One region of the Paenibacillus sp. FSL R5-0749 genome, then DNA from elsewhere that is predicted to be linked to it. Evidence: predicted binding sites of a transcription regulator. Region 1 holds the regulator's gene; each other region holds the start of a gene.
What was found. The regulator NrdR, encoded in region 1, represses ribonucleotide reductase genes. The targets are predictions, from matches to a motif close to AACACNATATATNGTGTT.
Positions count from the first base shown of each region.

Region 2: the regulator NrdR is predicted to act here: its motif matches at 1,258-1,275, upstream of MKY85_RS27855 (anaerobic ribonucleoside triphosphate reductase).
Region 3: the regulator NrdR is predicted to act here: its motif matches at 2,053-2,070, upstream of MKY85_RS10315 (adenosylcobalamin-dependent ribonucleoside-diphosphate reductase).

Region 1 covers NZ_CP152005.1:2,122,935-2,130,052, forward strand. Annotated here, with positions in the region: gene mutM (DNA-formamidopyrimidine glycosylase) at 1-301, shown strand, start outside; gene MKY85_RS09590 (MntP/YtaF family protein) at 392-1,210, shown strand; gene coaE (dephospho-CoA kinase) at 1,220-1,816, shown strand; gene MKY85_RS09600 (lytic transglycosylase domain-containing protein) at 1,813-2,376, shown strand; gene MKY85_RS09605 (alpha/beta-type small acid-soluble spore protein) at 2,459-2,680, opposite strand; gene nrdR (transcriptional regulator NrdR) at 2,797-3,264, shown strand; tRNA gene MKY85_RS09615 (tRNA-Ala) at 3,450-3,522, shown strand; gene MKY85_RS09620 (S-layer homology domain-containing protein) at 3,754-7,118, opposite strand, start outside.
Region 2 covers NZ_CP152005.1:6,244,648-6,251,765, forward strand. Annotated here, with positions in the region: gene MKY85_RS27850 (histidine kinase dimerization/phospho-acceptor domain-containing protein) at 1-840, opposite strand, end outside; gene MKY85_RS27855 (anaerobic ribonucleoside triphosphate reductase) at 1,322-3,283, shown strand; gene nrdG (anaerobic ribonucleoside-triphosphate reductase activating protein) at 3,280-3,789, shown strand; gene MKY85_RS27865 (methyl-accepting chemotaxis protein) at 4,009-4,848, shown strand; gene MKY85_RS27870 (glycoside hydrolase family 3 C-terminal domain-containing protein) at 4,912-7,118, opposite strand, start outside.
Region 3 covers NZ_CP152005.1:2,277,958-2,285,075, forward strand. Annotated here, with positions in the region: gene MKY85_RS10310 (SNF2-related protein) at 1-1,645, opposite strand, end outside; gene MKY85_RS10315 (adenosylcobalamin-dependent ribonucleoside-diphosphate reductase) at 2,131-4,773, shown strand; gene catA (type A chloramphenicol O-acetyltransferase) at 4,858-5,505, opposite strand; gene MKY85_RS10325 (flavin reductase family protein) at 5,736-6,296, shown strand; gene MKY85_RS10330 (acyltransferase family protein) at 6,871-7,118, shown strand, end outside.

The DNA.
Region 1 (7,118 bases):
GGCTCTATTTCGCGCCGGCATCCATCCTGAGACCATCGCCAAAACTCTGACCGAGGCGCAGTTAACGGTGCTTCATGAAGCGATTGTGGCTACGTTGCAAGATGCAGTGAATGCAGGGGGTTCATCCATCAAATCCTATGTGAACGGACAGGGTGAGATGGGCATGTTCCAGCATCAACTGAAAATCTATGGACGCAAATCGGAGCCTTGTGCAACATGTGGTACGTTAATTGAAAAAACGGTGGTTGGTGGTCGTGGTACGCATTTTTGTCCGAACTGTCAGCCGCTGAACTTGAACTGAATGAACGAAATGATGAAATCATAGCACCCTTGGATTCCTCCCTCCATATACTGATATGGCAGAAATAAGCGGGCGTATACCCATACTGGCATCTTCAGTTGGCACGAGTACCGCACAGAGGAGGAGTCCGGGGTGCTGCATCATTTTATTTCATTGCTGGCGCTTGCTTTGGCGCTTAGTTTAGATGGTTTTGGAGTCGGGATTACATATGGGTTACGGAGGACGAAGATTCCCCTGTTATCTATCGCTGTTATTTCGATCTGTTCGGGATTGGTTATTGCCTTGTCGATGCAAGTTGGTGTGCTGTTGTCCCATGTCGTGTCACCGGATATCGCTTCCATTGTGGGCGCCGTTATATTGATAGGTATTGGTGCATGGTCACTGTTGCAACTTATTCGAAAGCAAGGAAAAGAACAGCTGGAAACAGGCAACGGAACGGATGAGGGAACAGAAGAAACAAAGGTTAACGCGATGGGAAACGTACAAGCGACGCTGCCGGATTCCAAGGGCAGGAATCAGGTGCTTGCACTGGATCTGGAGCAATCGGCTACGGGTGGTTCTCTCGAACGAATGGTATTTACACTGGAGCTCCGTAAGCTGGGGGTCGTCATTCAGATCCTTCGCAGCCCTTCCAAGGCGGATATGGATAACTCGGGAAGTATATCTGCTCAGGAAGCGATGTGGCTGGGGATTGCCCTGTCTCTGGATGCGTTTGGAGCAGGCCTGGGAGCGGCTCTTTTGGGATTCCCCACGCTCTGGACGGCACTCATTATTGCCCTGTTTAGTGGGGCGTTTCTGTCACTTGGCATGAAGGTTGGACTACGATTCTCAGCCCTGCGCTGGATGCGAAGACTCTCTGTATTGCCGGCACTATTGTTAATGATTATGGGAATAATGAAGCTGTTATGAGGTGAAACGATGAATATAGGCTTAACCGGCGGGATCGCGACAGGCAAAAGCAGTGTTTCCGCCTATCTCGCCAGTAAGGGAGCGTTGCTCATCGATGCAGACGTTATTGCCCGGGAAGTTATGATGCCCGGGCATCCCGTGTTGGCCGCCGCTGTTAAGCGGTTTGGACAAGCCATACTGAACGAAGATGGAACACTGGATCGGAAAAAGCTTGGAAGTCTTGTTTTCCAACAACCAGAGGAACGAAAGGCATTGGAGGCTATCACACATCCGGCGATCCGTAAAGAGATGCGTGAACGGGCTGCTGCATATGCGTTGCAACATCCGGATAAACTTGTGGTATCTGATATTCCATTGCTCTACGAATCGGGTCTGGAAGACGGCTTTGAGGAAGTCATGGTTGTCTATGTACCGAGAGCGGTTCAACGAGATCGCTTGATGAGTCGGGATGGAATGACTGCAGCGCACGCTGAGGCACGGATGGATGTACAGATGGATATTGAGCGCAAAAAGCAGTTGGCTGACATTGTCATCGATAACAGCGGTTTATGGACTGAGACGGAGCAGCAAATTGACTCATATCTACAGCGTAAGGGTTTGTTATGAGAATATTGCGCAAGAAACGAGTACTGCTGTTGATGTTTGTGTCCTTTGTATTGGTGTTATTTCTGAATACAAACTGGATGGCATGGTTCTATCCGATTCATTATAAGGAAGAGATTCGTGCCCAATCTCAGAGCTATGAGGTTGATCCGTTTCTGATTGCTTCCATTATCAAAGTGGAGACCAATTTCAAGACAAGCAAGGAATCCAAACGAGGTGCCATTGGACTCATGCAGCTGATGCCGGACACGGCCAACTGGATATTGGAACAAGCCAAAATTCCCGACACTTCACTGGAGGAATTGAAGCACGAGCCTGAACGAAATATTCAGTTAGGCACATGGTATCTGCGCAATCTGTCCGATCAATTTGGTGGCAATGAAGCGGTTATGATCGCTGCTTATAATGCGGGTCCAGGAAAAGTGAATAGTTGGCTCAGAGATGGTGTATGGGATGGCTCGTTCGATACGGTAAAGGATATTCCGTTTGGTGAGACGCGTCACTATGTACAAAGGGTCATTTATTATTATAATCAGTATGTAAAGATCTATAATACGTTCTAAGTATATAAGTAGAAGCACAGAGCAGGCCGGTTGTTCACCGGCCGCTCCATGCTCCTCTGTGTAGCGTATTACGATGCAGATATTATTGGTATTGACCTGCCAATTGCTGTTCTGCAATTGTTACCAGACGCTTCGTGATGTATCCACCGATCGAACCGTTCTCGTAAGAAGTCATGTTACCTTGGTATCCGTCTTGTGGGATGCTGATTCCGAGTTCTTGAGCAACTTCATATTTCATTTGCTCGAGTGCTGCGGAAGCTTTAGTTACCACCAGGTTGTTGGAGTTACCGTTGCTTTGTGCCATTGCTGTTCACCTCCTCGTGAGTTGGTAAAAGTATTATGTCTCGGCAATGCATTTTTCATTACAAAATCAAGACAGGGAATATGTGGTAAAAAGTAAAACGTGGGAAGTGATCTGATTTGAAGTGTCCTTATTGCGGTTATATGGGTACCAAAGTGCTTGATTCGCGTCCGGCCAACGAAGCGAAATCCATTCGCCGTCGCCGGGAGTGTGAACAGTGTGCCCGAAGATTCACAACGTTTGAGATGATTGAAGAAACTCCATTGATTGTTATCAAGAAAGATGGCAGCCGGGAAGAGTTTAGCCGGGACAAGATTCTTCGCGGGCTTATTCGTGCCTGTGAGAAACGTCCAGTCTCCGTTGAGACGTTGGAGATGATGGTATCTGAAGTCGAGAAATCCCTGCGTAATACAGCTGATGCTGAAGTGGAGAGTCGTCAGATTGGTGAGCTATTGATGGAACAGTTGTTTCCAGTCGATGAAGTGGCGTATGTCCGTTTCGCGTCGGTATATCGTCAGTTCAAAGATATCAATATGTTCATGAAAGAACTGAAATCCCTGTTGTCCAAAGACGATCTGGAGGATTAGTGAAGTGGGAAAGGGAGAAGAGCAGTCTGGAGTTCCAGTCCATGTGTACCAGTGAAATCGGTTGTTCTTCTCCAATCATTTTGGATCTTGAAAAATTGATTGACAGCGAAAGCTGGATTTTATATGATATAGGAGTCGCCTGTGGAACGTTAGCAGTGTTGGACAAGTTATCTATTTCATATCCTGGGGCCTTAGCTCAGCTGGGAGAGCGCATCGCTGGCAGCGATGAGGTCAGGGGTTCGATCCCCCTAGGCTCCATAACGAAGAACGCCATCACATTAGTGTGATGGCGTTTTTTATGTGGTGAAATAAATCAGAACATGATTAATGAAGTAGAAGGAATTGGGGACGTATATTCTAAATACCAAAAATCGAGGGTTTAAAGTCCTGACCGGGGAGTTGTCAAAAAAAGTGCATTTTGAAAACAGGAGACCCATCCGGCTTGATATTGTCCAACCGGGAGGGGTCTCCTTAATTCTGTATACGCTTTCACTTAGCCAGATATTCAACAAACCTTACAAAGATCGTGGCTACTTCGGCGCGGGTGGCGGTGGCTTTGGGAACAAAAAAGTTGCCCGGTTTGCCTAATACAATGCCGTTGCCTTGAAGCGTCTGAACGGCCTCCAACGCCCAGGAGCTGATCTCACTCTGATCCGTGAAGGGTTTAGAGTAGCTTTCAGGTATCTCATAGCCCTTGTAGTTCATGTAGTTGTAAAGTATCACCAGCAGCTGCTCGCGCGTTAACGGCGAATTGGGGTCAAACAGGTCTGCGTTTGTACCGTTGACTATGCCTTTTTCGGCCGCCCACTCGGCTGCCGCGGTGTACCATTGTCCGTCCGTCACGTCATTAAAGCGGGAACTCGTGTAGCTGGAGAGGTTTACGTTCTCAAGATTGGCCAGTACCTGCACGAACATTGCACGCGTCATTGCGCTGCCCGGTGAGAACATTGTGGACGTCGTGCCGTTGAAAAGATCGTATGTGTAGGCGAAATTTATATCGTTGTAGAACCAGTCTTCCATGTTGGCATCCCTGAAAGGGTTGCCCGTTATCACGAGGAAGCCCAGTGGGGTGGCATCATCGAACACCAGCTCCGTACCCTCACGGATGTTCAGTGACATGCCGTTGTTTAAACCGACTCTTGCTCCGTCCGGTCCTACCACAACCGCTCCGCTGCTCCGTATCTTCGATCCACCGTGGAGATGCACCTGGTTGCCGTTTGACAGGTTCACATGCGCGTCTTTACCGCCTACTATGACTGTACCGTCGCTCGCGATCGTTGAGCCACCCGAAATGATCACTGTGCTGATGCCTCCAGGTAGTGTCACTTCGGCGCTTTTGTCTTTCGGAATGGTTACCTCACCGTTTGCGTCTATCGATGTGCCTTCGGGTACCTTAATCTTCGTCCCGCCTTTGGTCGCAATCTCGCCGCCACCGGGGAGGGTGGTGTTGCCATTTTTGTTTGTGACCGCGGGTTTATCCTTCGGTGTATTCACTGTGTAGGTCGACTTCGAGGTTCCGGTTCCAGGGTCTGTCCCGATGCCTGTATTGTCGGTGTTGCTTGAATTATCAACGTTGCTTGTATTACCGGTGTTGCCCGTATTGCCGCCAGAATCAGGTACAGTGGGAGTCGTCGTCTTCATCGGTGTCGCCGTAGCACTGATCTCCGCGCCGTCTCCCTTCGCGTTCACCGCGATGATGGTGAAGTTGTAGCCTTGGCCGTTTGTCAGATTGTTGAAGGTATATTTGGTCTCCGCCGCTTCCAATGCAACCGGTGTTACATTTCCATACCATACCTTGTAGCCCAATATCGCGCTGCCACCATCGTCAGCAGGAGCATTCCAGCTCAATGTGACCTGTCCGTCACCCGCTGTCGCTTTGAAGCCACTCGGTGCATCAGGCACGGACGGTTTTCTCTGCACGAACATCCAATCAAAGACGTCTGTGTAATCGTTGTTCCAAGCCGGCAAGTTAGAGGACTGCGCCGTGGGAGCTATGCTCCAATTCCCCATAGTGATCTGGTTATAAAGCACCGCCGCTTCAACTTCATGTGCTATATAATCAGCCAGAACAGGTGTGTTGGCCGGATTCGGCCTCAGATTCGGCTGATCAAATTGATTGTAGGGCCACGTAAGAGCCTCATTACTCTCAAAGCGCGAAGCCCTCGCGTTGACCATTTTTGGCATATTGTTATTGATGAAGTTATTGAGGTTCGTCTGGTAGCTACCAACATTATGAGCATTTAAAAACATCCAATAGGCCAGGGTGTTGTGAGCGTCATTGTCTTTAGCGTTCGGGGAACCGCTTACCGGGGCCATAGGTGCGGCGGCAGCGAAGAAGCCGGGATAGCTATTAACTAAGTTATTCGTATACTGGCCACCCCATGAGAAGCCTGCAGCGTAAATACGGTTAGGATCTACTTCACCGCTGGCAATCAGGGCGTCTATGACCTTCTTAACATTTTCTGTGGAGGGAACAGATACGCCATTATAGGAAAGATTCAGTATATGGCTGGCGTACTTATCGGGATTTTGCTCCATCTTTTTCATTAAAGCGACGGAGCCGTTGGCGGATTTCATGGCCGCTTTTTGGTCTGTCGCAGCGTTTGTGCCGCCGCGTGACATGCCGTGGGTATATACATACAGCGGCAATCCTTTCATCACGTTACCGTCTTCATCCTTGTGAAGGTAGAGCGAACGATTGACCGAATTGTCCGTGAATGTTGTAAATTTATCGAGGATTGGATTCACCACTTTTTCCTGTTCAAAAACCACATTGTGAAGCGAATTCCCTTCTGTCAGTACGATTTCGCCCTTTTGAACAAGGGTGTAGACCTGCCTAGTCGAGTTACTGCTGCCATCCAGCGTTGTACTGCCGCCGCTCTCTGAATAAAACTCAGACTCAACAACGATGTAACGACCGCTCGTCAGTCCGTCCTGATAATCTGGTGAATGGCTAATCGGCCCGACATAGCCGCGTACCTTTGGCTCGTCATTAGCGTATACCCTTGTGATTTTGCGTGGTCCTTCAAAGGTCACTGCTTCGCCGTTCAGGGTCGTGTTCCTAGCCGATAAGGCAAATAAATCCGGATTAAGCGCGGAGCCTAACGCCGACTTCCCCTCGCCTAAATCAATGATAACAGCCGTTGTGTACTCGCCACTGGCGAAGTTGTCATTCCATACGATAAAGGGAAGTATCCCCGCGTCCGGATCGTTTTTGAATGTCACATGAATGGCATGATCAGCCTCAATATTCGTAAAGGTATAAGTGCCAGCAGATAGAGTCACGGTCTGGCCGTCTACTGTTACGGTATCCACAATTTTGCCGTAATCGGGGGCAAACGTAATTTCTTTGTTAGAGCCCCGATCTACTCTCAGAACATCCCCGGGTGGGTTCGACATGATTGAGCCGCCCGGTCCCGCAGTGGCGGTAATTGATAATCTGGTGTCTAATTCATTGGCTGGGATGAGCTGCAGGCTGTCTGTAAATGAATCAGAGCTGGTGTAAGCTGCGTCTGGAACTCCAAAAGAGGAAACGACTTCATAGCGGTCACCGCCGTTTTCTGTCGAGTTATTAATATAGACCTCAAAGGTAAGCTGTCCCTCCTCAAAGGTCAAATTTCTTTTGGGTATTCTCATTTCCACGATGTATCCGGTTTCCGTAATCTGGGTCCATGCAGCCCTGCCTGGAGCGGCCTGCCCTGAAAACACACCCGTCGAGCTGACTCGCCATTGATTTGAGCCGCTGGTTCCGGTACCAACATAAAACTCCAGGCTGTCATACCGATGATCTGCGCCAGCTCCCTGATATAGATTACTGTCATTCACAACTACGCGGGCATACAGGTAGTCATGAT
Region 2 (7,118 bases), 2.6 Mb from region 1:
CGATGCCATTCCGGCATAGAGATAGACGGTATTTTCAATGGTGCCGACCAGATCAAACGGATCATCATGAATAACCGTTTTGCCTGCCTCATTAATATTGAAGCTCATCATATTATTCAGGAGCGAGAGTAGTATGTTGCCACTCGTCTCGATCATATTCACATATTCTGATTGCTCTTCAGACATATCCGGAGTACGCATTAGATCCGTCAACCCCAGAATGCCGTTCAACGGATTGCGAATCTCGTGACTCATCAGTTTGAGCATCTGTGCTTTGGTCATGGCCTCCGATTCGGCTCGTTCTTTCTCTGCCTGGAGCTGCTCTTGCAATCGTTCCGAATCACTCAACTTTCGCTCCTGAACATGCAGCGTGCTCTCCAGATCCACAACATATCCCAGAAAGACAGCCATCGCGTTCAGCGTCTTCATGTCCGTTTCACTGATCACATAACCAGCATTGTCCATTAGACATATCGTTCCAAATGTTTCGCCAGATCTTCGTATGATAGGTACACCCACGAAGAAACGGCTCCCAAGCCCATTCGTAACATCCATGGAACTTGTCATTGGGTGTTCACATGTATTCTGAATGGTAAGAACGCTACCTTTGTCTCTTAACACCAGACTGCAATATGATTCGTTAAATGAAAGCTCACTGCCTTTAACAATCAACTCTTCCGTACGATTAAAGGCCTCCAAAATGACATTCGTCACCCCATCATTCGTGGCAACGAAGATGGTATTGACCTTCAATATCCCGCTTAATACGTCCACGATATGGGCCGCAGCTTCCTTTATATCTTCATAGAAGCCTCTCGTAATGCCTTCTGCCGTCCCCATGATTCACCCCTCTTGTCTTAGCTGCACTTTCAAATCTGTACATCAGAATGTTTAATCATGTACAAGGGTTCATCAAGAATCCGAATATCTGTCACAATCTATACTTATATGATTAACACCGTAGAAGTAAAAGAGAATCATACTCCCTGCCAATCGCCCCTTTTAGGACAAAAGCAGGTCATGAACTGATAACGTAACAAGCGTAAATATACTGCAAATTGCCTTTTCAAATGGCTCAAAGTTCATCTTGTCCAACTTCGGATATTTTACATGCAGAATAACTAGAAATTATACGCTTCTACTCAGACTTTGGGAACCTTTATCCGCAGTAATTAAAGGAAAGTCCATTTTGTCCATTAAGTTGTGTGACCATTATCACACCCAAAAAACCACATATAGTTTATAAATGGATAATACAAATCTACATATAGTATTTAACGCAATTTAAATGATCAATACATCATTTTAGGAGGAACCTTACATGAACTTGCTTGAGTATGCCACTCCACCGGCATCCGATCTATTATCCGACCTGGGAAGACGAATTATTGGCGCTGAAGATGCCGATACGCTGAGGGAAAATGCGAATCTGAACGGGGACTCCTTCAGCGGCAAGATGAGCAGGCTCGGTTCGGAGACCGCCAAGTGGCATGCTCTGCGTCATGTGTTGCCGGAAGAGCTTGCTCAAGCTGTGGAGAACGGGGATCTGTATGTACACGATCTGGATCAGTATGCACTTGGCACAACCAACTGCATCTTTATCCCGTTTGACCGCCTTCTTGCTGCGGGTTTCAATACAGGCAACGGATCGGTTCGCACACCTCAGACGATCATGTCTGCAATGGCTCTGGTTGCAATCATCTTCCAATCCCAGCAGAACAGTCAGTATGGCGGCGTATCAGCCAATAAGATTGATTGGGATCTGGCTCCCTATGTGCAGCGATCGTTTCGCAAACATTATCGCAAAGGACAACGACTTTTTGGTGAGAATGCCCTGATTGAAGATGAACAACTTCATCTGGACAGTATGGAAGCGAAGATTCAGTGCCCACGCGCATATGACTTCGCCTATGAAGAGACTGAACTGGAGACGGGACAAGCTGCCGAATCGCTGATCCATAACCTGAATACGATGAGCAGTCGGGCTGGTGGACAGATTCCATTCACATCACTGAATTATGGATTATGTACTTCTGCGGAAGGACGGTTGGTATCACGTTCATTGCTCGAAGCAACGATTCGCGGCCTGGGCAACGGGGAAACTCCCGTGTTCCCTCAGCATATTTTCCAATGTAAACAAGGGGTCAATCAGGCTCATGGCGAGCCAAACTATGATCTGTTCCGCCTTGCGGTCACCTGTTCATCCCGGCGGATGTATCCTAACTTTGTCAATGTGGATGCCTCGTTCAATCTGCCTTTCTATCATCCGGAAGATCCGGATACGATCATTGCAACCATGGGATGCCGCACACGTACTCTGGCTGACCGATTTGGTCGTAATCGTCAAAGTGGTAAAGGTAATCTGTCGTTTAATACCATCAACCTGGTCAAGCTCGGCATCCGGTTTGGCATCTGCCAGGGCAACAGAGCGGTTGCTGATCGGGCGGAATTCTACACTGCACTGGAATCCGTGATGCAAAATGCTGCGCATGGTCTGTTGCATCGGTACCGTATCCAGACTGTTCAACCTGCTAAGGCGTCAGATTTCATGATGCGGGAGGGTGTATGGGAAGGCGGGGAGCAACTTGCTCCGAATGAACCCGTTGGGGATTTGCTCAAACATGGTACGTTATCCCTGGGTTTTATTGGCCTGGCAGAATGTATGACAGCTCTCTATGGACGCCATCATGGACAGGACCCTCATGTGCATCGTGAAGCGCTGAACATTATTCGCACCATGAGAGAGTTCTGTGATCAGATGAGCGAGCAGCATAACTTGAATATCACCCTGTTTGCTACACCTGCTGAAGGGCTGTCCGGCAAATTCACGAAGATCGACAGAGCGCGGTATGGGCTTATTCCTGGGGTTAATGATCGGGAGTATTATACGAATTCATTCCATATCCCCGTATACCACACTCTTCCAGCTTATCGGAAGATTGAACTGGAGGCCCCATTCCATACGTTGTGTAATGCGGGGGCAATCTCCTATGTGGAGCTGGACGGGAACGTTCGAGCCAACACCGCAGCTTTCCTTCGAATCGTGCAATATGCACTGGCGCAGGATATCGGGTATTTTTCCATTAATCATCCGATTGATCGCTGCCCTGCATGCGGTTATGAAGGTGTTATCGGGGATGTATGCCCAGGCTGCGAAGCCCATGAGAACCATGTACACTTCCAGCGGTTACGCCGTGTAACCGGCTATCTGACCGGAGATTACAAAGTGCGCTTCAATGCTGCGAAGCAGGCCGAAGTACGGGATCGGGTGAAACACCGATGAATCTATATGGATACATCCCGGAATCGGTGAATGAGGGGATCGGCCTGCGTGCGGTGTTGTTCATCAGCGGTTGCCGCCACGCCTGTCCGGGCTGCTTCAGTCCGGATTCGTGGAGCTTTCGGGCGGGTGAGCCTTTTACAGAGGAGCGGCAGCAGCAGATTCTGCATGAAGTGACGAACCATCCGTTGCTCGATGGCGTGACGTTGTGTGGTGGTGATCCCTTTTTCTCGGCAGCAGAATGTGCGAACTGGATTCAGCAGCTCCGCACTGCACGTCCTGATATGACAGTATGGGCCTATACCGGATTCGCATATGAAGAGCTTGTTACTGACCCTGCGAGAGCGCAGCTTGCCCGACTATGCGACGTTATTATCGATGGGCGATATATTCAAGCTGAGCGTGACGTCTCTCTACCCTTTCGCGGCAGTCGGAATCAACGCTTGATTGATGTTAGTGCAACACTAGCCACTCAGACTATCGTTACGATGCAGCTCAGTATGCCATAAACATTGATTGTACTCCCCCTCCCCAATTATCAAGACATGAGTCCCCCAGCGGACTTGTGTCTTTTTGGCGTATAGAGATCTGCCTTAAAGAAATAGGATTTATCCATTCTCTCTATTTTCTTCTCTATTGCATGACGATATATTATATAGGTAGTTATTAATTTAGCATTTAAAATTTAACCGTTTACATAAGGTAATCAGGGAGGAATCATCTTTTATATGGATATTGTTCAAGCTTTAATTACATGTATGCCTTTCTTTCGAGATACGATTCGTCAGGATGTAACCCTCTCCGTTATTGATCATGAAAAATTCTTATATTTCTCAGCAGGAGAATCATTAAAGCAACTGAATTATCAACCCGGCGACCCTCTATTAGATGTAAATCGAAATTTTGCTGATCTCAACGGCGGTACAGTCAAACGATTCGATCACTATCCTAAAGATTTGTTTGGTGTTCCTTTTGATGTAGCTTTTATTCCTATTAAAAATGAACAAGGTGAAGTCATCGCCCTATTTAATCTGCTCTACAGTATGGATGACCAGGACCAGCTGCAACAACTCATGGATGTTACCGAAAATCTGACCAACCAGTTAATTGACAGTGTACAGCATGTAGCTGCACACTCCGAGGAACTCAGTGCCACAACCGAAGAGATCCGGAACAACTCCAAACAAGCCGTACAGAAATCAGGAAATGTAACTCAGGTCGCCAGTTTCATTCGTGAAATCTCCGAACAGACGAATCTGCTCGGCTTAAATGCGGCCATTGAAGCGGCTCGTGTAGGTGAAGCAGGTGCAGGTTTTGGCGTTGTTGCCAAAGAAATTCGCAAACTGTCTGTGGACACCAAGGAAGCGACGGCCCGTATTGAAGATTCTCTTCTATCCGTTCGACAATCCATTCAGGGCATGGAGAATGAACTGGGTGAGATCACGGCAAGCTCTCAAGAGCAGGCTGAACTCGTAAACAATTTCATGAGCACAATTGAGCAGCTGAACGAAACCAACAAACAATTGAAGCAATTTGTGCAAAAAATGATTACGTTTGACGGAAAATAAAAAGGCGTACAGACGAACAAAAGCCTCCGAATGCATTCGGAGGCTTTTCCATGTGCTATTGACTTAACGAATCTGGAAATGGCTGATACGTACACCTGCCGACAGCACAATGTATACATCCTGCGCGCCTGATGCACCTGTGAGTTCTGCCTTCACGGTAGACCACTGTTGGGCTGCGCCTTGTACCAGTTCCACACGTCCTGCGAGTGTACCATCCGGTGAGCCGAGTCGCACTTCCAACACAGCGCCAGCTTGTTCTGCGGAGACACGTGCTTCCATTGCTGCTGCCCCACTACCCAGATCGGCATCTTTGAAGGCAATCCATCCTTGCTCTCCAACTACACGGACAGCACTGCCACCCTCTTTGCTCTCATCCAGATCAACACCCAGGTAAGCATCATAATTCTCGGCACGGGTAGCCACGCCTAGATTACGAGCTGGGATCGTCTCTCCTTCTACCGTGAGGTCTGCAGCCAGTTGAACATCGGAAGATGACTTGGCCACCATAATAGAGTAAGTTCCACTTTCCACGACATATCGATCACGTGTTACATCCCAGATTGCCAGTTCCTGAACAGGCAAGGTAAAGCTGACTTTAGCTGTAGCTCCCGCTTCGATAGGAAGACGACGGAATCCTTTTAACGTTTTGAGTGGACGTTTCACCCGGGATTTGCCTGCACGAACGTACAACTGTACAACCTCGTCACTGGCGATTGAACTGGTATTGGTCACATCGACGGTTACCGTTACGTTGCCCGCTGTATCAACTTGAGCTGGGTTAAGTTCCAAATTGCTGTATTTAAACGTTGCATACGTCAGACCATGTCCAAACGGATATAGTACATTGCCTTCAAAATATTGATACGTCCGACCGGATTGAATGATATCGTAATCCTTGATGTCGGTCAATTGATCTGCGGATTGTACCCATGTCATGTTCAGACGGCCTGCTGGCGCATAGTCGCCATACAAAACGTCAGCTACTGCGTTACCCAGTTCCTGTCCTGCGTGTGAAGTATACAATACCGCAGGGATGTTCTCCTGAACCCAATTGGACGTGAACGGATAACTACCTACAATGACGACAACCGTGTTCGGGTTCGCGGCATAGACCGCCTCAACCAGACGTTGCTGGGATTCGGCGAGATCAAGACTTGGACGGTCAATCTCTTCTTTCCCGTTTACAAGCGGATTATTACCAACAAAGACAATCGCCGTTTCCGCAGCCTTGGCAGCTGCTACCGCTTCCTCAATTCCGTTCACAACCACATCCTGCTTGAATGTTTCTGTGGCACCGAAAGTCTTCAGTTCTTCTGACACTGCGAATGCATCGTTTCCACCATTAGGTGCAGTCAACGTTTTGCCATTCCATGTAGTCAGACCTATACTACCATCCTGTTGTGGCAACAGGTGGAATACTTCCTTCACGAACCAGCCATACACTTCATCAGCGGAAGCTGTTACGGTCTCTTCATCAGTCGTTAGATATTTGCCGTTGCTTTCGGCCTGCAAAGTATAACTTCCGAAGCCCCAGTCGGACACCATGAACGTCTCCGCTTCTCCCGATGCAATAACAGGTGATTTCTCACCATCCGCCAGTCCAATCTTCTTCCCATTGGCTACGGAAGTTAACGTAATGCGATCATTTCCATCCTTGAACGCCACATTATCGCTGCCTACTTTGCCACGGATTGCTTCAAGCGGGGTTACATTATACGGCATGGTACCTGCATACCAGTCACGATAGACGGTTCCGCCCAATTGACCAATCACAGCCACTTTACCTGCCTTCGTTTTGTCCAGCGGCAGTGTGCCTTTGTCGTTTTTGAGCAATACCACTTGTTCTCTCGCAGCTCGAAGCGACAGTTCTTTTGCTTTCTCCGTCATCATGGACTCTTCACCAATAGTCGCGTATGGATTACCTTCTTCTGGATCGAACTCGCCCAGACGGAAACGCACACGGAACGTATTAAACAACGCCTTGTCGATGTCATCCATCGTGAGTGTGCCTTGTTCCAACCCTTCACGCAGTGCCTGTTTGGACAGCTCAGCATCATCGGTGATGCTATCAATTCCTGCCTTTACGGACTCTACCGTACCCGGTGTGTGGGAATCATAGTACTGATGATCGTTCTTGATGCCCATTACGTCGCCTGCATCACTGACAATGAAACCATCCATACCCCATTCGCCTTTGACAATCTCGTTTACAAAAGGATGCAACAATGCTGGCGTACCATTAATGGAGTTGTACGCAGTCATCATGGACT
Region 3 (7,118 bases), 160 kb from region 1:
CATCATTTTGTGATTCCAACATGATTTTGTACAGGCTTTTCTCAATGGACTCCTTCTTCTCCAGCCGTTCCAGAATGACATCCAGCCCGCCAATCACCATCTCAAACATATTGATCTTCTCATGCAGCAGGTTCAGGATATGTTCCTCAATGGTTCCGGACGTGGATAGGTTGAAAATGTTCACATCATTTTGCTGTCCCAGCCGGTGTACCCGACCGATCCGCTGCTCTACCCGCATAGGATTCCAAGGCAGATCAAAGTTGATCATATGGTGGCAAAATTGCAGATTAATGCCCTCGCCACCCGCTTCGGTTGCAATCATGGCCTGCACACGTCCGCGGAAGAGATCCATCATCCAGTCTTTTTTGCCTCGATTCATACCACCCCGATAGGGTACAGCCGTAAGCCCATTGTTACGGAAATAGTTTAGCAGATACTCCTGCGTGGCCCGGTATTCGGTGAAGATAATTACTTTTTCATTCATGTTGCGAATCAGTTCCATCGTTTTCTCCGCTTTGGTATTTTCCTTGATCGCTTTAATATGGGCAACGAGTTCCCAAATCTTGTCCCGAAGGGGAGAGTCCAGCGGAAGTTTCTTCGACAGATTAACCAGTGTTACGAATACCGCATCTCGACTACTACACACTTCACGCTGCAATGTAACAAGGGAGAGCATGCTGCTCAGGTTGCCGCCAGCTTCCTGGTATTGATCCTTAACAAAGGACGTCACCCCATCATAGAGCGCTTGTTCTTCGGGCGATAGTTGCAGATTCACGTTGGAGACGTTCCGTTTGGTAAATTGAACGGGGCCTTCGCCGCGGCGGTTACGAATCATCACTTTGGATAACTCGTTCTTAAGTTGTTCCTGATTTTTCGGAACCCGTTTGTCTACGACAAAGTTGGCCGCAAAGTCACCCTGACGCCCCAACTGACCGGGCTTCAGCAGGTTAATCAGATTAAACAGCTCACTCATATCGTTCTGCACAGGTGTAGCTGTGAGTAGCAAACAGTACTTTTTGCGCAATTTCAGCATGAATTGATAGTTGGTTGTTTTCTTGTTTTTGAGCTTATGTGCTTCATCAATAATGATCATGTCGTAATCAGTGTTCAGCAGCATATCTTTATGGGGGTCACGTTTGGCTGTATCCATGGAAGCAACGACTACTTCATTCTGCCAGGAATAGGCCTTTTTCTGGGCAATGGCAGGAATACCGAATTTCGAATTCAACTCCCGTACCCATTGCAACACAAGAGAAGCCGGTACGAGAATGAGTACCTTGGATACGAGACCCCGAACCATATATTCTTTCAGAATGAGACCGGCTTCAATGGTTTTGCCAAGCCCCACCTCATCGGCGAGAATGGCCCGGCCTGACATTTCAAATAATACTCTGCGTGCAGTGTCCATCTGGTGAGGAAGTGGAGTAAGGCCTTGTAAATGCTTCAAACACTGAATTTCGTCAAAATTGGGAATCAGATTGGTCTCTTCGGCTTGAATGCCCAGTTGAAAGAGTCGGTAATCTCCCCAAGGGCCCCCTTTATCCAGTCGTGATTCCAACTGATTGATCCAGCTTCGATCGAATTCCAGTGGAACGGGCAGCTCGGCTACAGGTTGATTCGTGTGGTGCGGGTTTTTCCGGTTCATGATGCTTCCTCCCCTGCCATACGTGATGACGTTTTATTCGTAGGTAATAGTATGGACGAATGAGAGTGAGTTCATAACTATACAAGTTGAACTACATTTTATTTGCACGAACACTACGATGACAGAACAACCTTCCAATCGCTGTTGTCCCCAGATTTCTTTGATTCCCTTTTCTGAAGGGGAAATCCGGGGATAGCGTATGCTTTCGATGCAGCTTTCTTTCAGAAAGCTATTAGGCGAACGCTTCGCTTTTTCAGGTTTTTTCTGTCCCAAAAAATTCACAGGTTTTGTATGCGTGAGTCTGAGGGTGTGTGAAGAAGCTTGTCCGAGCAGGAGAGTCCAAAAAATAAGGTCTGTGATAAAAGTCATATAGAAAATCAATATATGGTGTAATATACTGGTTTTATATCACTATATGTGGTGTTTCATCATAATTTACTTTTATAGTGAAAATGGAGCGTTAATCGGGGAGGTTGAACGTAGCGATGAAATCAAACCAACGATCGTACCAATTAGAAGGACTTAGCGAAAAAATATTTCTGGACCGATACGCCTGGAAGGATGCTGACTCGAATCATGCCAAGGTCGGAGATGTGGTACTGGTATTAACAAAGGATGATCCCAAGTTCCCAACCAAGGAAGTGGGCGAAATTATAGAACGCCAGGGTCAGCTCGTACAAGTAAGGACTCGAAGCGGAGAGATCATCGAGACCAGCGTGGAGAAACTGACACTCAACATCGAAAAAACACCGGAAGAGCTGTGGAGCCGGCTTGCCAAAGCCATGGCCTCTGTTGAATCTACAGTAGATCAGCGGGCAACGTGGGAGTCCAAGTTCCGCTCCGTGTTGGAGGATTGGAAGTTAGTACCCGGAGGGCGTATTGCTGCAGGAGCGGGGGCAAGCGATGAGCTCACACTCTTTAATTGTTATGTTATTCCGTCTCCGCAGGACAGTCGGGGTGGCATCATGAAGACCTTGACCGAGATGACGGAGATTATGGCACGTGGGGGAGGTGTGGGCATTAATTTGTCTTCTTTGCGTCCTCGCCGAGCGGTGGTGAAAGGTGTCAATGGATCATCCAGCGGTTCCGTATCGTGGGGCGGATTGTTCAGTTATACGACAGGACTGATTGAACAGGGCGGAAGCCGACGGGGTGCGCTCATGCTGATGATGAATGACTGGCATCCAGATGTGCTTGATTTTATTACCGTGAAACAAACGATGGGGCAGGTGACCAATGCTAATCTGTCTGTATGTGTGAGCAACGCCTTTATGGAGGCTGTCAAGCAGGACGGAGATTGGGATTTGGTTTTCCCCGATACGAACGATCCAGACTACGACACCAATTGGAACGGGGATATGCAGCAGTGGAAAGCCGCAGGTCATTCGGTGGTACACTATCGTACGCTGAAGGCGCGCGAAATCTGGCATACCATTATTGAATCAGCCTGGAAATCGGCAGAGCCTGGTGTGGTATTCATGGAGTACTATAACCAGATGTCCAACAGCTGGTACTTTAATCCGATCATCTGTACTAATCCATGCGGGGAACAAGGCCTGCCTGGCTGGGGTGTATGTAATCTGTCAGCGATCAATCTGTCCAAATTCTATGATGAAACGAATCATGATGTGGCATGGGATGAACTGGCGGAAACCACTCGCATCTCGGCTCGATTTTTGGACAATGTCATTGATGCAACACCATATCATTTTGAGGAAAACAGACTGAATCAGCAGCGTGAACGCCGGGTGGGGCTTGGCACGATGGGACTGGCAGAGCTGATGATTAAGCTGCGTATAAGGTACGGCAGTCCTGAATCCCTTGAATTTCTGGATAAACTGTATGGATTCATGGCGAAGGAGGCCTATCTGGCATCGGCAGAGATTGCAGCAGAGAAGGGAGCTTTCCCGGCTTTCGAAGCTGAACCGTATTTACAGAGTGGATTCATGAAAAATATGGTTGCGAGGTACCCTGAAGTGGGAGAGGCTATTCGCAAACAGGGCATTCGAAATGTCACGCTGATCACCCAGGCGCCAACGGGAAGTACCGGTACGATGGTAGGCACATCAACAGGGATTGAGCCGTATTTCGCCTTCAAGTATTTCCGTCAAAGCCGTCTGGGTTATGATGAACAGTTCGTACCGATTGCGCAAGAGTGGCTGGATGAACATCCGGGTGAAGCTTTACCAGACTATTATGTGACGGCGATGGATCTGTCGGCTGAGAATCACATCCGGGTGCAGGCTGCGATTCAGCAATGGGTGGATAGTTCCATCTCGAAGACGGCCAACTGTCCGGCTGATTTTACGGTGGAGGATACGGCTGAACTGTATGAACTGGCCTTCGACCTTGGCTGTAAGGGAGTAACGATATATCGAGACGGCAGTAGGGATGTGCAGGTGTTGTCCACTTCGAAGAAGGAAGAGACCCAGGAGACCGAAGATCAGAACACGGCGGAAGCAAAAGAGAAGACGGACGTATCTACAATAGATAACCCGAATAATGTAGGAGGGCAGGCAGGTGTTGAGCCGGTCAGTAGTAAGGTTGATGATGAAATCCATTCTTCCGATCAAACCTCTTCCTCTGCCACAGTGCTGGATAAACAATATAGAAGCCGCCCTCAGGTACTTCGCGGTGCAACATACAAAATTAATACGCCATTCGGAATGGCTTACATTACAATTAATGATCTGGAGGGAACGCCGGGTGAAATCTTCCTGAACGTGGGCAAAGCGGGATCGGATGTGTTCGCCATGGCTGAGGCCCTCGGTCGGGTATGCTCACTGTTTCTTCGATACGGAGATCACGGGCACAAGGTGGAACTGTTGATCAAACATCTCAAGGGAATTGGTGGTTCGGGTGCGATTGGCTTTGGAGCCAACCGGGTGGAATCGATTGCAGATGCCGTCGCCAAAGCATTGGAAAGTCATGTACAGAGCAATGTGCAGGCGAATGAAACGGGAGCTTCACAAGAACAGAACCAAGTGAAGAGCGCATATCCACAAGTGGAGAATCAAAAAAACTTTATCGAATCAAGAGATTTATGCCCTTCTTGTGGTTCTGCATCCCTGATGAATGTGGAAGGATGCAAAACATGCAGTCAATGTGGGTATAGCAAGTGCAATTAAATAGCATTTGAAAAAAAAGAGAAAAAGAAAAGGCGTTCCATGACTCCACCAAGAGTCAGGAATGCCTTTTCTTCATTTAGCTAACTAACACCATTTATGACTACGATCTGCCAATGACTGCAATTCGTTGAATAGAACCCCAGCGTGATAGCCGTCGCACACGGCATGGTGTAACTGAATAGATAAGGGGAGATAAACTTTATCGTTGGTTTGAACATATTTTCCCATCGTGAAGATAGGCAACAAGAAGGTTCCCTCATTGTAAATATTCAGATTAAATCCCGTAAAGTTCACCCAGGGAATACTGGAAACGGGAAATGTATTTGGTGGTTCATTGGGTTTGGCAACCAATTGTTTATGATCTTTGTAATTCTTCATATCGTCCAGATAACGATTGTGGAACGTCTCAAAATCTTCATGGAATGTCGTCCAGATCGTCGAGAAACGTTTGTCGTCCTCATGAAAAATCGTATAGCTCGGAGACATCTCGTCCCAGTAGCCTAATCTCCCCTCGGCGTCGAAACTAGTTCGAAATTCTTGATGTGTATTGACGACCGTAGAGATCATATGAATAAGAGCTGGGTAGAACTTCATGCCTTTAAGTTTTATTTGAGCAATCAATAGCGTGATATCCAGATTAGCAGTCATGCTGTAGGTACATCTGACCTGATTCAAGTAGTGGTCAAAGTAAGGCTTTCGATCCCACTGATCTAACACGATTGGATTAAACATAAGTTATAACCTCCTAAATTTGAATAATGCCTTCATTTAGGAGGTATATTTGACTGATTTGACCATATTCTATCACATTCCCGGTATCGTATTTTTAGACATTGATCCCTCTCAGTATAACATAATAATGAATGTGTGCTTATAGCGTAATACTCCGCAAAGCGCTTTTTCAACCTGCTGCATTACTTTATAATGAAAGTGTATGTATAACGAAGAAGAGAGGGGATTAGATGCGTCAGCCGATAGAAGAACCCAAATTTTATTCTTATCCTGGAATGGTAGCGGTGGTGACTTCACGTCATGAGGGAGTCCAGAATGTGATGGCGTCCGGATGGCATACATACATCGGATCATATCCAGGCGTATATGGCATCTCCCTTCGTAAGGAAACATACTCCTATGAACTCATTGAGAAGAGTGGTGTATTCGGAGTTCATTTCCTACCAGGTCATCGATCAGAGTGGATTCAAGCTGCAGGAACGTTCAGTGGAAGAGATACAGATAAATTTACAAGATTCGGCATTCCATATGAGGAAGGAATGAAGGTAAGTGTACCTATTTTGACGGACGCTTATTTTGCTTATGAATGCAAAGTTATGGATATTACAACATATGGTGACCATGAATGGATTGCAGGCGAGGTGTTGCAGCGATATCAGGATCCGAAGTACTTTCTGGAGAATGGAATGGTTGATCTGGAGAAGTTGCAAATCCCAATGTACACAGGGCGCTCAACATACCGAATCCTGGATGCAAGGACAGAAGAAAAGAATCACCCGTTCTACCTCTAGGGTCCTAGGCAAGAAGAAGCAATTATGAGCAAAACTTTCAATCCGGTCTGACATAGGTTTATAATGGATAGTGGCTGCTGAGCAAGTCGGCAGCCTTTTGTTATGAATTTAATTGTTTCAATGAACGGTTGCGTGGGTATGCTGGTTTGCGCAAGCGGACAGGTAATTTTAGCCACTCGATGAAAAGTACTATATTTAACGACAAAATTAGAGTATGATTTTACAGCTATATGAGCTGGCAGGAAAGGTTACATCGGTTTAAACGTTTGTAAATATTCTTGTAAAGTATGAGGCTTATTTCGGGCGTATAATGCTAAACGTGAACTTACGAATCCATATAAAGAATATTGTAATGATTAAAACTTAATGGACCGGCAACACGTCTACCTTAAGACTGTAGAATTCACCAAGAATGTAGCATCATCGGAACGTGCTTCAAACAGAGGCTTTTCTTATGTTGTAAATGAAAGATGGAAGGTGCAATACGTATGTTAATGACAACCAGAACGATCAGGAGTTCCATTATGCCCCCAACACCGATGTTGTTGACTCACAGTAACAAGGAGGGGCATGCATGTCACAATTGCCTAATAACAAGCGACATATGAACGGACTGGATGGCTTGCGAGCCATCGCTGTACTTGCGGTAATCGCGTATCATCTCAATTTGGATTTTATTCCGGGTGGATTGCTCGGTGTAGGTATATTCTTTGTTCTCTCTGGATATTTAATTACAGATATCCTCGTGTCACAGTGGCAGGAACATGGACGCATTTCACTCGGTGATTTTTGGGTAAGACGGGTAAGGCGCTTGCTTCCAGG